DNA from 2 places in the Bradyrhizobium sp. USDA 4452 genome. Region 1 is predicted to be linked to the other one. Evidence: predicted binding sites of a transcription regulator. Region 1 holds the regulator's gene; the other holds the start of a gene.
The links. Region 1 encodes PhoB, which activates phosphate uptake and scavenging genes when phosphate is short. Its sites were predicted from a motif close to TGTCATNNANCTGTCAT; they were not measured.

Region 1 (7,377 bases):
TCGCCAGCGTCTTGCCTTCGAGCGGCTTCCTGGGCTTCTCATGCGCCTTCAGCTTGGCCTTCATGGCGGCGCCGGCTTCGAGCATGTTGCGCAGCTCGGCGAGCGGCAGCTCGTTGATGTCGAGGAAGTGACGGACCGGCTTGCTCATTATCCAGCCGCCTTCTTCGGCTGCGTCGCCGACAATGTCGCGCAGGCGCGCTCGAGCGAGACGATCGACTGGTCGATCTCGGCCTCGGTCACGATCAGAGGCGCGAGGAACCGCACCACGTTGTCCCCGGCGCCGACGGTGAGCAGCTTCTCGTTGCGCAGCGCGGCGATCAGATCGCCCGAGGGCACCACGGCCTTGACGCCGATCAACAGGCCCTCGCCGCGCACCTCCGACAGCACGCCGGGATAGCGGTCGACGACCGACGCGAGTTTCTGCTTGAGCAGCAGCGACATCTTCTGCACGTGCTCGAAGAAGCCGGGCTTGAGCATAACGTCGAGCACGGCATTGGCGGCGGCGACTGCGAGCGGATTGCCGCCGAAGGTTGAGCCGTGCGAGCCCGGCGCCATGCCGGCCGCGGCCTGCGCGGTCGCCAGCACCGCGCCGATCGGGAAGCCGCCGCCGAGCGCCTTCGCCAGCGACATCACGTCCGGCGTGACGCCGGTGCGCTTGTAGGCGAACAGCTCGCCGGTGCGGCCCATGCCGGTCTGCACCTCGTCGAATGCGAGCAGCAGGCCGTGCTCGTCGCACAGGGCGCGCAGCGCCTTGAAGAAGGCCTGCGGCGCCGAGCGCACGCCGCCCTCGCCCTGCACCGGCTCGATCAGGATGCCGGCGGTGTTCGGGCCGATCGCCTTCTTCACCGCCTCGATGTCGCCGTGCGGCACCTGGTCGAAGCCGTCCATCGGCGGGCCGAAACCTTCGAGGTATTTCGCCGAGCCGGTCGCAGCCAGCGTACCCAGCGTGCGGCCATGGAAGGCGCCTTCGAAGGTAATGATGCGGTAGCGCTCGGGATGGCCCTTGGAGAAGTGGTAGTGGCGGACCAGCTTGATCACGCCCTCCATCGCTTCCGCGCCGGAATTGCAGAAAAACACAAAGTCGGCAAAGCTCTGCTCGCACAGCCGCGCGGCGAGCACTTCGCCGTCCGGGCTCTTGAACAGGTTCGACATGTGCCAGAGCCTGGTCGCCTGCTCCTGCAGCGCCTTGACCAGATGCGGATGCGCATGTCCGAGCGCGTTCACCGCGACACCCGAGGTGAAGTCGAGATAGCGGTCGCCGTTGGTTGCGATCAGCCAGGCGCCCTCACCGCGCTCGAAGCCGAGATCGACCCTGGCGAAGACGGGGAGCAGATGCGACGAGGCGTTGGTCATGGCGTTCACTGCCGGTTTGAAACCGTCAATTGCTGCGCGGCTTGACGCCAGCGCAGCAACCGCCAGCTTCGGAAAACAAAACGGCCGCCTTTGCGGGCGGCACGTGCACATCATTCTATGCTGCGGCCGGTCAGTGTCAATCGCCAGCAGCCGGCCCCTGCCGGCGTTCCTGCGATGCGAACCCAGCGCAATCCGGAGCATTCCGGTGCGGTGGAAAAGCCGCACGGCAATGCTTAACTGTGTGGGAACATGTGGACGCACGGCCGCGGACTCTTGCGCCAGAGTCACGCCATATTGTAGCGTTTGACCTGTCGGGTACGACATCTCGTGCGGCAGTACTGGACCCTCTAAGTAGCCTTCGTTCTCGCGTAAACGTTCGGGCGCAACACCGTGCCCGGCGAGGGCTAAGGGATTCTGGCCGCAGGGATATTTGTCCAGATTGGCTCGCAGCGCCGCTCCGTTGATTGGCCGGCGCCATGCGAAAGGAAGAATGCGATGACGGTATTGACCTGGTCCGACGATCGCGTCGAGCAGCTGAAGAAGCTCTGGGAATCCGGCCTCTCGGCCAGCCAGATCGCGGCGGAACTTGGCAATGTGACGCGAAACGCCGTGATCGGCAAAGTGCATCGGCTCGGCCTCTCCGGCCGCGCCAAGGCCCCTTCCACGGCCGCGCCGCGGCAGCGCAAGGCCCGCCCCGCCCAGCACATGATGCGGGTGGCGCGCCCGGTCTCGCGCGGCAACACCGCGCTCGCGCACGCTTTCGAGGTCGAGATGGAGCCGGATCCGATCTCCTTCGACAATGTGGTGCCGATGAGCCAGCGGCTGTCGCTGCTCGAGCTCAACGAGGCCACCTGCCACTGGCCGGTCGGCGATCCCTCGAGCCCGGAATTCTTCTTCTGCGGCGGCAAGGCGCTCGCCGGCCTGCCCTATTGCGCGCATCACTCGCGCGTCGCCTACCAGCCCGCCGCCGATCGCCGCCGGCCCTCGGCGAAGCCACAGATCAAGTAAGCACTCGGGAAACTGCCTGGACTGCAAAAACAAATCCCCGCGCAAGCGGGGATTTTTTTGTGGCTCGTAGCCCGGCTACTTCACCGGCGTTGTCCCGGCCAAAGCCGGAACGACATTGTGCTTGCGATTGCTGCACTGCCTTACGGCTGCGGCTCGGCCTTTGCAAAGCGATCGTCGAGCGCGTAGCCGGCGCCGCGCACGGTGCGGATCGGATCCTGCTCGCGGCCGGGATTGAGCAGCTTGCGCAGACGGCCGATATGCACGTCGACGGTACGTTCATCGATATAGATGTCGCGGCCCCAGACGCTGTCGAGCAGCTGCTCGCGGCTGAACACGCGGCCGGGATGCTCGAGGAAGAATTCGAGCAGCCGATACTCGGTCGGCCCGAGATCGATCGGACGGCCCGAGCGCGCCACGCGGCGCTTCTCGCGATCGAGCTCGATGTCGCCATAGGTCAGCACGGTCGCAAGCCGCTCCGGACTCGCACGGCGCAGCAGGCCCTTCACCCGTGCCAGCAATTCCGGCACCGAGAACGGCTTGACGATGTAGTCGTCGGCGCCGGTGGCAAGCCCGCGCACGCGCTCACTCTCCTCGCCGCGCGCGGTCAGCATGATGATCGGAAGCTGCTTGGTCTCGGGCCGCGCACGCAGGCGACGGCACAGCTCGATGCCGGACAGGCCCGGAAGCATCCAGTCCAGCACCACGAGGTCGGGAACGCGCTCCTTCAGGCGGGTGTCGGCATCGTCGCCGCGCCCCACCGTTTCGACATCGTAGCCTTCCGCATCGAGGTTGTAGCGCAACAGTGTCGTCAGCGCTTCCTCGTCTTCGACTACCAGAATGCGTGCGCTCATCGGTTTAAGTTCTCTCTCTGTGATGATCCGTTGCCCAGACGCAAACCGAAACGCTTACTTTCCTGAGCATAACCCCTGCGGAAAACGGCTTGTCGTGAAGACAATCCGGCTCCGCGCCCGCGGATCATGTCCTAGGTACCCGGCACAGTGGTGGCAAAGTTGGTCATGTCGCCCTTCGGACGCTTGTCGGTGATCTGCTGGCCTTCGATCATGTAGAACACGGTCTCGGCGATATTGGTGGCGTGATCGCCGATCCGCTCGATGTTCTTGGCGCAGAACATCAGATGGATGCAGAACGAGATGTTGCGCGGATCCTCCATCATGTAGGTCAAGAGCTCGCGGAACAGCGAGGTGCAGATCGCGTCGACCTCCTCGTCGCCCTTCCAGACGTTCATCGCCGCCGGCAGATCGTGCGCGGCATAGGCGTCGAGCACCGACTTGACCTGCGACAGCACGAGGTCGGTCATGTGCTCCAGGCCGCGGATCAGCTTCAGCGGCTGGAAATCGCTCTCCAGCGCCGCGACGCGCTTGCCCATGTTCTTGGCGAGGTCGCCGATCCGCTCGAGATCGGTGGCGACGCGCATCGCGCTGACGATCTCGCGCAGGTCGATCGCCATCGGCTGGCGGCGGGCGATCGTCAGCACCGCGCGCTCTTCGATGACACGCTGCAGATTGTCGATCTCGATGTCCGCGGCGACCACGCGCTTGCCGAGCGCGACGTCGCGACGGATCAGCGCGTCGACCGACTCGGTAATCATCCGCTCGACGAGCCCGCCCATCTCGGCGACCAGGCGGGTCAATTCCTGCAGGTCGCTGTCGAATGCCTTGGCGGTATGTTCAGAAGCCATCGTCATTCTCCTCAGCCGAACCGGCCGGTGATGTAGTCCTGGGTGCGTCGATCGCTCGGCGAGGTGAAGATCTTGTTGGTGTCGTCGAACTCGATCAGCTCGCCGAGATACATGAAGGCGGTCTTGTCGGAGACGCGCGCCGCCTGCTGCATGTTGTGGGTGACGATCGCGATCGTGTAGTCCTCGGAGAGCTCCTGGATCAGTTCCTCGACCTTGGCGGTCGAGATCGGATCGAGCGCAGAGCACGGCTCGTCGAACAGGATCACCTCGGGACGCACCGCCACGGTGCGCGCGATGCACAGCCGCTGCTGCTGGCCGCCAGAAAGCGACAGGCCGGAAGCGTTCAGCTTGTCCTTGACCTCGTTCCACAGCGCACCGCCGCGCAGCGCCTTCTCGACCCGGTCGTCCATCTCGGACTTCGAGATCTTCTCGTAGAGGCGGATGCCGAAGGCGATGTTCTCGTAGATCGTCATCGGGAACGGCGTCGGCTTCTGGAACACCATGCCGACGCGCGCGCGCAGCAGATTGAGGTCGAGCTTGGGATCAAGAATGTTGGTCTGGTCCAGCATCAGCTGGCCGACAGCGCGCTGGCCCGGATAGAGATCATACATCCGGTTGAAGATGCGCAGCAGGGTCGACTTGCCGCAGCCCGACGGGCCGATGAACGCCGTGACGCGGTTGGTGCCGAGCGTCAGGTTGATGTTCTTCAGCGCGTGGTGCTCGCCGTAATAGAAGTTGAGGTTGCGCACCGTGACTTTCGGCGGCGCTTCCGGCAGCGGCACCTGCGGAACGTGGCTCGCGGCGGTCGTGGAGACGGAAAGCTCGGTCATTTTGCGGCCCTTTCGGCACCAAGGATACGCGCGCCGATATTCAGCGCGAGCACGGTGAAGGTGATGAGCAGCGCACCGCTCCACGCCAGCTCTTTCCAGTAGGCGTAGGGGCTCTGCACGAAGTTGTTGATGGTCACCGGCAGGTTGGCCATCGTCTTGGTCAAGTCCCAGCTGAAGAACTGGTTCGACAGCGCGGTGAACAGCAGCGGCGCGGTCTCGCCCGCGACGCGGGCGGTCGCCAGCAGCACGCCGGTGATCAACCCGCTGCGCGCAGCACGATAAGCGATCCGCTTGATCACCAGCGAACGCGGCAGGCCGAGCGCGGAGGCCGCCTCGCGCAGCGGGTTGGGCACCAGCAGCAGCATGTCCTCGGTGGTGCGCACCACGACCGGGATCACGATCACTGCGAGCGCAAGCGCACCCGCGATCGCCGAGAAGCCGCGCATCGGCACCACCACCGCGCCATAGATGAACAGGCCGATGATGATCGACGGCGCACTGAGCAGGATGTCGTTGATGAAGCGGATCACCGAGGTGAGCTTGTCGTGCTTGCCGTACTCGGCAAGGTAGGTGCCGGCGAACAGGCCGAGCGGCGCGCCGATGCCGACGCCGATCACCGTCATGATCACGGAGCCGACGATGGCATTGAGCAGGCCGCCATCGGTCGAGCCCGGCGGCGGCGTATTCTGGGTGAACAGTTGCACGCTGAGGCCTGCGATGCCGTTGTAGAGCAGCGTGATCAGGATCAGCGCCAGCCAGGTGACGCCGAACAACGCCGCGCCGACGCAGAGCGTGCGAACGACGATGTCGCTGCGGCGGCGGGATTTGTAGATCGGGTTCATGGCGTTACTTCCCCGCCTTCTTTTCAAGCCGCATCAGCATCAGCCGCGCGCCGGCGAGCACGAAGAAGGTCAGCACGAACAGCAAGAGGCCGAGCAGGATCAGGCCGGACTGGTGCAGGCCGTCGCTCTCGGCGAATTCGCTGGCGATCGCCGCCGAGATCGTGGTGCCCGGCGCGAAGATCGACGACGAGATGCGGAACGAGTTGCCGATGATGAAGGTCACCGCCATGGTCTCGCCGAGCGCGCGGCCGAGCGCCAGCATGATGCCGCCGATCACGCCGACCCGGGTGTAGGGGATCACGACGCTGCGGACGACTTCCCAAGTGGTGCAGCCCATGCCGTAGGCGGCTTCTTTCAGCACCGGCGGCACGGTCTTGAACACGTCGACCGAGATCGCGGTGATGAAGGGCAGCACCATGATGGCCAGGATCAGCGCGGCGTTGAACAGGCTGAGATAGGACGGCGGGCCGGCAAACACCGCGCCGAGCACCGGGACGCCCTCGAATATCCGGATCATGAAGGGCTGGAACGTGTTGGCCAGGAACGGGCCCAGCACGAAGAAGCCCCACATGCCGTAGATGATCGAGGGGATGCCGGCGAGCAGCTCGATGGCGATGCCGATCGGACGGCGCAGCACTTGCGGGCAGAGCTCGGTCAGGAACACGGCGATGCCGATGCCGACCGGAATGGCGATCAGCATCGCGATGACGGAGGTGATCAGCGTGCCGTAGATCGGGCCGAGCGCACCGAGCACCGGCGGATCGGCCGAGGGCGCCCAGCGCTGTGTCCAGAGGAAAGCGAAGCCGTATTCCTTCATCGCCGGCCAGGCGCCCGCGATCAGCGACAGAATGATGCCGCCGAGGATCAACAGGACCGAAATCGCCGAGATACGGGTGATCCAATAGAAGGTGAGATCACCGAGCTTGAAGGCGCTGAGGGCCTTGGCGCGATCATAAGGTTCGGCGGCTTCCATCACATCGCTCTGAACAGCCATGTCTGCCACGCCAATTCCCTCATTACTATGTGAAAGCCACGCAAACCGCTACGCCCCGAAGCGATCTTCACTGACGCATTGGGCCGGGCGTCGTTCCGGTTACGCCTCCCGAGGCGCGGCCCGCCCCCGCGTTTCTTGCCGCGGTGATGGAGCCAGGATCCCAAATCGCTCAACCTGTGCCGCCCTCGAGAGGCGGCACAGGCGTGGTTCGAAGCGCCAGACTTAGCTCTTGATGTCCGCGGCCCAGGTCTTCTCGATCAGCTTGACGACCGATTCCGGCATCGGGATGTAGTCGAGCTCTTCGGCGGCCTTGCCACCCTTCTCGAAGGCGTACTTGAAGAACTTGAGCGCTTCCTGCGAGGCCGCCTTGTCGGTCGAGTCCTTGTGCATCAGGATGAAGGTCGCCGCGGTGATCGGCCAGGAGGCTTCGCCCGGCTGGTCGGTCAGGATCACGTAGTAGCCGGGAGCCTTGGACCAGTCGGCGTTCGACGCCGCAGCCTGGAAGGCGGCGATGGTCGGCTGCACGGTCTTGCCGGCCTTGTTGACCAGCGCGGTGTAGGTCAGCTTGTTCTGCTTGGCATAGGCGTATTCGACATAGCCGATCGCGTTCTTGGTCTGGCTGATGTTGCCGGCAACGCCTTCGTTGCCCTT
Region 2 (7,377 bases), 1.4 Mb from region 1:
TCAGATCCAGCAGGCGCGCCTGCACCGAGACGTCGAGGCCGCCGGTCGGTTCGTCCATGAACACCAGCCGCGGCTCGGTGACGAGGTTGCGCGCGATCTGCAGCCGCTGCCGCATGCCGCCCGAATAGGTCTTCGGCGCATCGTCGATGCGGCCGATATCGATCTCGACCCGATCCAGCCAGGTCGATGCGGTATCGCGGATCCGGCCGTAGTGATTCCACCCCACAGCCATCAGCCGCTCGCCGACATTGGCGCCGGCCGAGACGCCCATGCGCAGGCCCTGCGCCGGGTCCTGATGCACGAAGCCCCAGTCGGTGCGGAACAGGAAGCGCCGCTCCGCCTCGCCGAGTTCGGCGAGATCGCGCAGCACGCCGTCGCGCATCCGGTAGGATACCCGTCCCGCGCTCGGCGTAAGCTGCGCCGAGAGCAGCTGCAGCAGCGTCGACTTGCCCGACCCGGACTCGCCGACGATCGCCAGCACCTCACCGGGATAGAGCGCGAACGAAACGTCGCGGCAGGCCGCAAGCCGGCCGTAATTCTTGCCGAGCCCTTCGGCCACCAGCAGTGGCTGATCGTCGTCGAAGTTTGCCAGCTCAGACATGCGCCTTCTCCTTGTGCGGCGCCGCGCTCTCGGTGCCGTGATGGCCGGCGGCCTGGCGCTGCTCGCAGAAGTCGGTGTCGGAGCAGACGAACATCCGCCCGCCTCTGTCGTCGGTGACGATCTCGTCGAGATAGGAATTGTCCGCGCCGCACAGCGCGCAGGGCGCGTTGAAGCGGTAGCGCGTGAACGGGTGATCCTCGAAATCCAGTGACACCACCGTCGTGTAGGGCGGGATCGCATAGATGCGCTTCTCCCGGCCGGCGCCGAACAGCTGCAGCGCCGCGCAATTGTCCATCTTCGGATTGTCGAATTTCGGCGTCGGCGACGGGTCCATCACGTAGCGCGCGTTCACCTTCACCGGATAGGCGTAGGCGGTCGCGATGTGGCCGAAGCGCGCGATGTCCTCGTAAAGCTTGACGTGCATCAGCCCGTATTCGGCGAGCGCGTGCATGCGCCGCGTCTCGGTCTCGCGCGGCTCCAGGAAACGCAGCGGCTCGGGGATCGGCACCTGATAGACCAGTACCTGTCCGGCGTGCAGTGACGCCTCGGGAATCCGGTGCCGGGTCTGGATCACGGTCGCGTCCATCGTCGAGGTCGTGGTCGCGACGCCCGCGGTCTTGCCGAAGAATTTTCGGATCGAGATCGCGTTGGTGGTGTCGTCCGAGCCCTGGTCGATCACCTTCAGCACGTCGTCGGGACCGAGGATCGCCGCCGTCACCTGCACGCCGCCGGTGCCCCAGCCATAGGGCATCGGCATCTCGCGGCTCGCGAACGGCACCTGATAGCCGGGGATCGCGATCGCCTTCAGGATGGCGCGGCGGATCATCCGCTTGGTCTGCTCGTCGAGATAGGCGAAATTGTATGTCGGCGCATTCATTCCGCGGCCTCCTGCATTTCAACGGCCTCGTTGGCCTCCGCGAACTCCTGCCGCAACTTGCGGAGCAGGCCGAGCTCGGACTGGAAGTCGACGTAGTGCGGCAGCTTGAGATGCTCGACGAAGCCGGTCGACTGGACATTGTCGGAGTGCGACATCACGAATTCCTCGTCCTGCGCCGGCGCGCCGACCTCCTCGCCGAGTTCGCCCGCACGCAGCGCACGGTCGACCAGCGCCATCGACATGGTCTTGCGCTCGCTCTGGCCGAAGGCAAGGCCATAGCCGCGGGTGAAGCACGGCGCCTCTGATGTCGAGCCCTTGAACTGGTTGACCATCTGGCACTCGGTCAGCTCGATCGAGCCGAGCGGCACGGCGAAGCCGACATCCTCGGCAAAGAACTCGACCTCGACCTCGCCGAAGCGGATCTCGCCGGCGAAGGGATGGTTGCGGCCATAGCCGCGCTGCGTCGAATAGCCGAGCGCGAGCAGAAAACCCTCGTCGCCACGCGCCAGATTCTGCAGCCGCAGATCGCGATCGGCCGGAAAGCTCAGCGGTTCGCGCGTGAGGTCGCCGACCGGCGCGTCGCCATCTGCCTGCGGTGACGGTTCGATCAAACCATCGCGGCCGAGAATGTCGGTGACCCGCGGCGTCGCCGCCTGCGAGGCCTCCGCGATCGCCGGCTGCTCCGGCACAAAGCCTTCCGCGAGCTGCGGATCGAGCAGGCGATGGGTGTAGTCAAAGGTCGGCCCCAGGATCTGGCCGCCCGGAACATCCTTGAAGGTCGAGGAGATGCGCCGCCGCACCTGCATCTCGCCGGTATTGACAGGCTCGGTGGCGCCGAAGCGCGGCAGCGTGGCGCGGAAGGCGCGAACCAGGAAGATCGCTTCGATCATGTCGCCGCGCGCCTGCTTGATCGCGAGCGCCGCGAGCTCGCGATCATAGAGCGAGCCTTCGGTCATCACCCGGTCGACCCCGAGCGCGAGCTGTTCGGAGATCTGCGCCAGCGTCACCTCGGCGACATCGCGATCGCCGCGCCGCTCATGCGCGAGCAGCCGATGAGCGTTCTCGATGGCGCGCTCGCCTCCCTTGACAGCTACATACATCGCTCACACTCCGCTTGCGATCAGCCGCGTGGTGCGCGGGATCGCGACAATATTGTCGTCATGGACCAGCACGACATCGATGCCGCGCGGGAACAGGGCTTCGTTGATCGACAGCCGCTGGAACAGGTCGCGCGGCTTGATCATCGCCTGCAGCAGCGCGCTGCCGTCGATGCCGGGGCCTTTCAGCTCGAAGGCCGGACCCTGCGTCAGGCTGTCGACCTGCAGGATCAGCGTGGTCGACCGGTCAGGATATTCGCTGCTGCCGAACGCGAAGCGCTCCAGCGCCGGCAGGTTCGCGGCATCGCCGATCAGCGCGAAGCTTGCGATCGCGGAATCCGCAACCACCGGCGCGCTGGCGTGGAACTTCAGCCAACGGGCGACGTCCGGCGTCGCCGACATCGCGGCATCGAGCCAGATCGGCGTGTCGTGATCGAACAGCGTCAGCGCGATCGCGGCCGAGCCGCGCATCATACCGGCCGGCGTTCCGACGCTGGCGGCGACGCGCTGCACGCTGCCCGGACGCGCCATCGCGTCCATCACGGAGCGGAACGTGGATTGCGCCGACAGCACCTTGTCGGCAAAGCCTGCGGGCATTTCGGCAATCGTCGTCATTGCATCACCCCTCACCGCGCACCATCGTGTAGAAATCGACCCGCGTTGCCGCGGTCTCGGCGGCCTTGCGGGCGCGTTCGGCATTCATGGCGACGCGCAGCGGCGCGATCACCTTGGTCTCCACCTCGCCGGACAATGCCGCCGACTGCACCATGGCGTCGCACAGCGCGATCATCTGCGCCTTGTGCGCATCGCGGCCGAGCGTGTAGCCGAAGCCGACCTCGCCGCTCGCAAGCCGCACCGCTGCGCGCGACACCGTCGCCTCGCCAAGATTGAACGGCGCACCGTCGCCGCCGATCCGCCCGCGCAGCATCACGAGGCCGTTCTCCGGCTCGCGCAGGTTCTGATGGCTAGGCACAGCGATCGCCGCGAGCCGGCCTGCGATGTCGGCCGCGGCGGAGTGCGCCAGCACGGTCATCGCCGCCTTGCGCTGGGCCTGTTTGCTGTCTGGTCCGGTCAAGCTCATGGGCAACCTTGCTTGTATCAAGTTGTCTATGATAATAGACAACTTGATAGCCGAGCGCCATGACTGTTTCGTGACAAACCAAAGATTTCTGGTATCACCGCGCCATGAGCATGCAGGAAAGTTCCGGCGTCGCCTTGTGGCGGCAGGTCGCCGACGGCATCGAGCGCGGCATCGCTGACGGCCGCTTTGCCGCGGGCGAAAAGCTGCCCGGCGAGATGGAGATCGCCGAGACTTACCGCGTCAATCGCCACACCGTGCGGCGGGCGCTCGCCGCATTGGCGGAGCGCGGCCTGGTGCGCGCCGAGCGCGGCAGCGGCACCTATGTCGAGGCCCAGCGCCTCGCCTACCCGCTGCGTTCACGCACGCGATTCTCCGAGATCGTCGGTGCCGGCGGCCACGAGCCGCGCGGCCAGCTCATCGATGCCGGCAGCGACGTCGCCAACCGCGAGATCGCGCGCGAGCTCGGCCTGAAGATCGGCGCGCCGCTGACCCGGATCGAAGCGGTGCGGCTCGCCGACCGGACGCCGATCTGCGTCTCGACCACCTGGCTGTCGGCCGAGCGGTTTCCCGATGCCGGCAACGTCTTCGCCAATGTTCGCTCGATGACCAAGCTGCTCGGGCACTACGGCGTCAAGGACTACCGCCGTTCGTCGACCCGGATCACCGCGGCGATCGTCGATGCGACCGACGCCGCACGGCTCGATCTGCCGCTGGGCCGGCCGGTGCTGGTGGTCGACGCCACCGACGTCGACATGCTGGACCAGCCGCTGGCGACCAAGCGCTCGCGCTTCGCCGCCGAGCGGGTGGAGTTTCTGGTCGAGAACGGCTGACTGTGCCGGCGCACTGACGGGGCAGCTCTCCCCTTGCGGGAGAGGCTTAGGCCGCCTACGGCGGCCGTCCTCAAGAACGCCGAAGCGAAGCTTCGGCTATGTCGCATCGCCAGATGCGATCCGGGTGAGGGGTATCTCTCCCCGGACACGTCGGCTTCTGAATTCGCTGAGCGATACCCCTCATCCGGCGCTTCGCGCCACCTTCTCCCACAAGGGGAGAAGGCTTGAGCGCGCGGCAAGCTACACCACCGCCCTTTGACCGATGATGGCAAAGCGCAGCTTGCTCGAGATGAAGTCGATCGCGGCGACCGCGATCAAGATCATCAGGATCAGGAACGACACCTTCTGCCATTCCAGCACGCGGATCTGCTCGGCGAGCTGCAGGCCGATGCCGCCGGCGCCGACGATGCCGATGATGGTGGCCGAACGGGTGTTCGACTCGATGAAATAAAGTACCTGGCCGGCGATCACGGGCAGCACCTGCGGCAGCAGGCCGAAGCGGATTTCATGCAGCGCGTTGCCGCCGGAGGCGCGGATGCCCTCGACCTGCTTGCGGTCCGCCGCCTCGATCGCCTCCGAGAACAATTTTCCGAACGCGCCGAAGTCGGAGACCATGATCGCCAGCACGCCGGCGAACGGACCGAGGCCGACCACGTTGATCCAGACCAGCGCCCAGATCAGTGTATCGACGCCGCGGATCGAATCCAAGAAGCGGCGCACCGGAAAGCGGATCAGGTTCGAGGGGATGATGTTGCGTGCGGCCAGCAGGCTCACGGGCAGCGCGAGCAGCGCCGCGAGCGTAGTGCCGAGCAGCGCGATCGAAAGCGTCTCGCCGAGCGCCTGCATGTAGAGCGGGAACGACGTGCCGGGATTCGGCGGGATCATCAGCATGGCGATCCAGCCGAGTTGGCTCATCCCCGAGATCAGCTTCGTGGGCGAGAAGTCGAGATCGACCAGACCGTAGACGAAGATCGCGAACGCCGCGGCGATCATCGCCGGCATCGCCAGCCGTGCCGACGCGGGACGATCGAACACGCCGGGATATTTCGCGCGCAGTTCCGCGGTGTCCGGCCTCGGCAGCTGGCTCATCGCCGGGTCTCCTTGCCGAACAGCCGGCCGCGCAGCCAGCCGGTCGAGATGTCGATGATGAAGACGGTGACGATGATGGTGATGAGGATCGCGCTGACGTCGGAATAGTAGAATTTGCGGATCGCGACCACGAGCTCCTGACCTATGCCGCCGGCGCCGACGAAGCCCATCACGGAAGCTTCGCGGACGTTGATCTCGAAGCGCAGCAGCGCATAGCTGGCGTAGCCCGCCGAGACCTGCGGCAACACGGCAAAGCGCATGCAGGACAGCCAGCTCGCGCCGGTGGAGCGGATGCCCTCGACCGGCTTCATGTCGGCGTTCTCGACGATCTCGGCAAACAGCTTGCCGAGCGCCCCGGTGGTGTGGATCGCGATCGCGAGCACGCCGGCCATCGGCCCGAGACCGAAGGCGATCACGAAGATCAGCGCGAACACGATGCCGGGCACGGTGCGGGCGAATTCCAGCAGGCGACGGACCGTGAAACGGACCCACGAGCCCGGCGACGTATTCTGGGCCGCGAAGAAATTGAGTGCGAAGGCGAGCACGGCACCCGTGAGCGTGCCGACATAGCTGATCAGGATCGTCTCGCCGAGCATCTTCAGCCATTTGTGCCACCCCCAGAACCATTCGGCGGGATCGGTCCAGACCCGCGCGCCGGAATCCAGCGTCAGGATGCGATCAAAATAACTGACGAAATTGCCGAAATAGGTGAACAGCGTGCGCAGGTTCACTTCCGCGCCGAACGCTGCGATCACCAGCACCGCGCAGAATGCCGCCGTTGCCAGCGCGGCCTTCGACCGCTTGCGTGCGACGGACTTGCGGTAGGCGCCCTCCAGCGTCGCCAGTTGCTGCGCTGGAAGAATGGATACGGCGGTCGCCATCGGCGCTTGCAGTCCGGTTCGGAGTTGAGTGGAGAGAAAGGGCCGGGCCATGCGCCCGGCCCTCGTGACGTCAGGCGCGCGATCAGCTCGCCTTCTTGCGCAGTCGGTCGACGAACTTGATCAGTTCGATCGTGCTGTCCCAATCCTTGGTCGTGGCCGGATGGAAGCCCTTCTTCTGGCCGTCGGATAGACGGTCGAAGGCGGCCTTGTCCTTGGTCGGCGCTTCGAAGAAGGCCTTGGCGATCGCCGCCTTCAGGTCTTCCGGAAGGTCGGAATTGTAGGCGTAGGGGCCGTTGATGATGGGCGACGACTTGTTGATGATCCGGAAATCCTCCTTCTTCATCGCCGAGCCGTCGGCGTTCTTCAGCATGCCCTTGGTCAACATCTGCGCGAGCGTCGAGTCATCCTCGTTGGTGCACTGGTTGGCCGCCATGTCGACGGTGCCCTGCGCCAGGGCGAGGATCGCGTTCTCGTGGCTGCCGGTGAACACGACCTTCCCGAAAAAGCCCTCGGCATCATGGATGCCCATCTTGTCGAGCTCGAAGCGCGGCACGTTGTTGCCCGAGGTCGAGTTCGGATCGACCAGGCCGAGGTTCTTGCCCTTCAGGTCTTCCACCTTCTTGTAGGGACTGGAAGCCTTGACGAAGAACACCGAATAGTAGCCGGTCGAACCGTCGGCGTTCATGTCGTTGGCGAAGGCGTCGGTCTTGACGCCGGTCAGCCGCGCGCGGGCGAACGAGGCCGAGCCGTAGCTGGCGATCTGGATGTTGCCGGCGCGCTGGCCTTCGATGACGGCCGCGTAGTCGTTGGCAATGCGCAGCGTGACCTTCACGCCGAGCTCCTTGGACAGATAGGCCGTGAACGGCGTCCAGCGCTCGGTGACGCCGGAGGCGTTCTCGGCCGGCACCACCGCGAAGGTGA

Region 2: phnF (phosphonate metabolism transcriptional regulator PhnF) is a predicted target of PhoB. The motif match lies at 3,716-3,732, and genes of this name have one in related genera.

The regions. Positions count from the first base shown of each region.
Region 1 is NZ_JBSSGK010000001.1:3,420,680-3,428,056, forward strand. It holds gene argF (ornithine carbamoyltransferase) at 1-148, opposite strand, end outside; gene ACVISU_RS16475 (acetylornithine transaminase) at 148-1,353, opposite strand; gene ACVISU_RS16480 (GcrA family cell cycle regulator) at 1,849-2,361, shown strand; gene phoB (phosphate regulon transcriptional regulator PhoB) at 2,502-3,212, opposite strand; gene phoU (phosphate signaling complex protein PhoU) at 3,344-4,060, opposite strand; gene pstB (phosphate ABC transporter ATP-binding protein PstB) at 4,072-4,890, opposite strand; gene pstA (phosphate ABC transporter permease PstA) at 4,887-5,732, opposite strand; gene pstC (phosphate ABC transporter permease subunit PstC) at 5,737-6,726, opposite strand; gene pstS (phosphate ABC transporter substrate-binding protein PstS) at 6,949-7,377, opposite strand, start outside.
Region 2 is NZ_JBSSGK010000001.1:2,025,588-2,032,964, forward strand. It holds gene phnK (phosphonate C-P lyase system protein PhnK) at 1-601, opposite strand, end outside; gene ACVISU_RS09580 (alpha-D-ribose 1-methylphosphonate 5-phosphate C-P-lyase PhnJ) at 594-1,478, opposite strand; gene ACVISU_RS09585 (carbon-phosphorus lyase complex subunit PhnI) at 1,475-2,578, opposite strand; gene phnH (phosphonate C-P lyase system protein PhnH) at 2,582-3,190, opposite strand; gene phnG (phosphonate C-P lyase system protein PhnG) at 3,195-3,656, opposite strand; gene phnF (phosphonate metabolism transcriptional regulator PhnF) at 3,761-4,486, shown strand; gene phnE (phosphonate ABC transporter, permease protein PhnE) at 4,727-5,575, opposite strand; gene phnE (phosphonate ABC transporter, permease protein PhnE) at 5,572-6,456, opposite strand; gene phnD (phosphonate ABC transporter substrate-binding protein) at 6,539-7,377, opposite strand, start outside.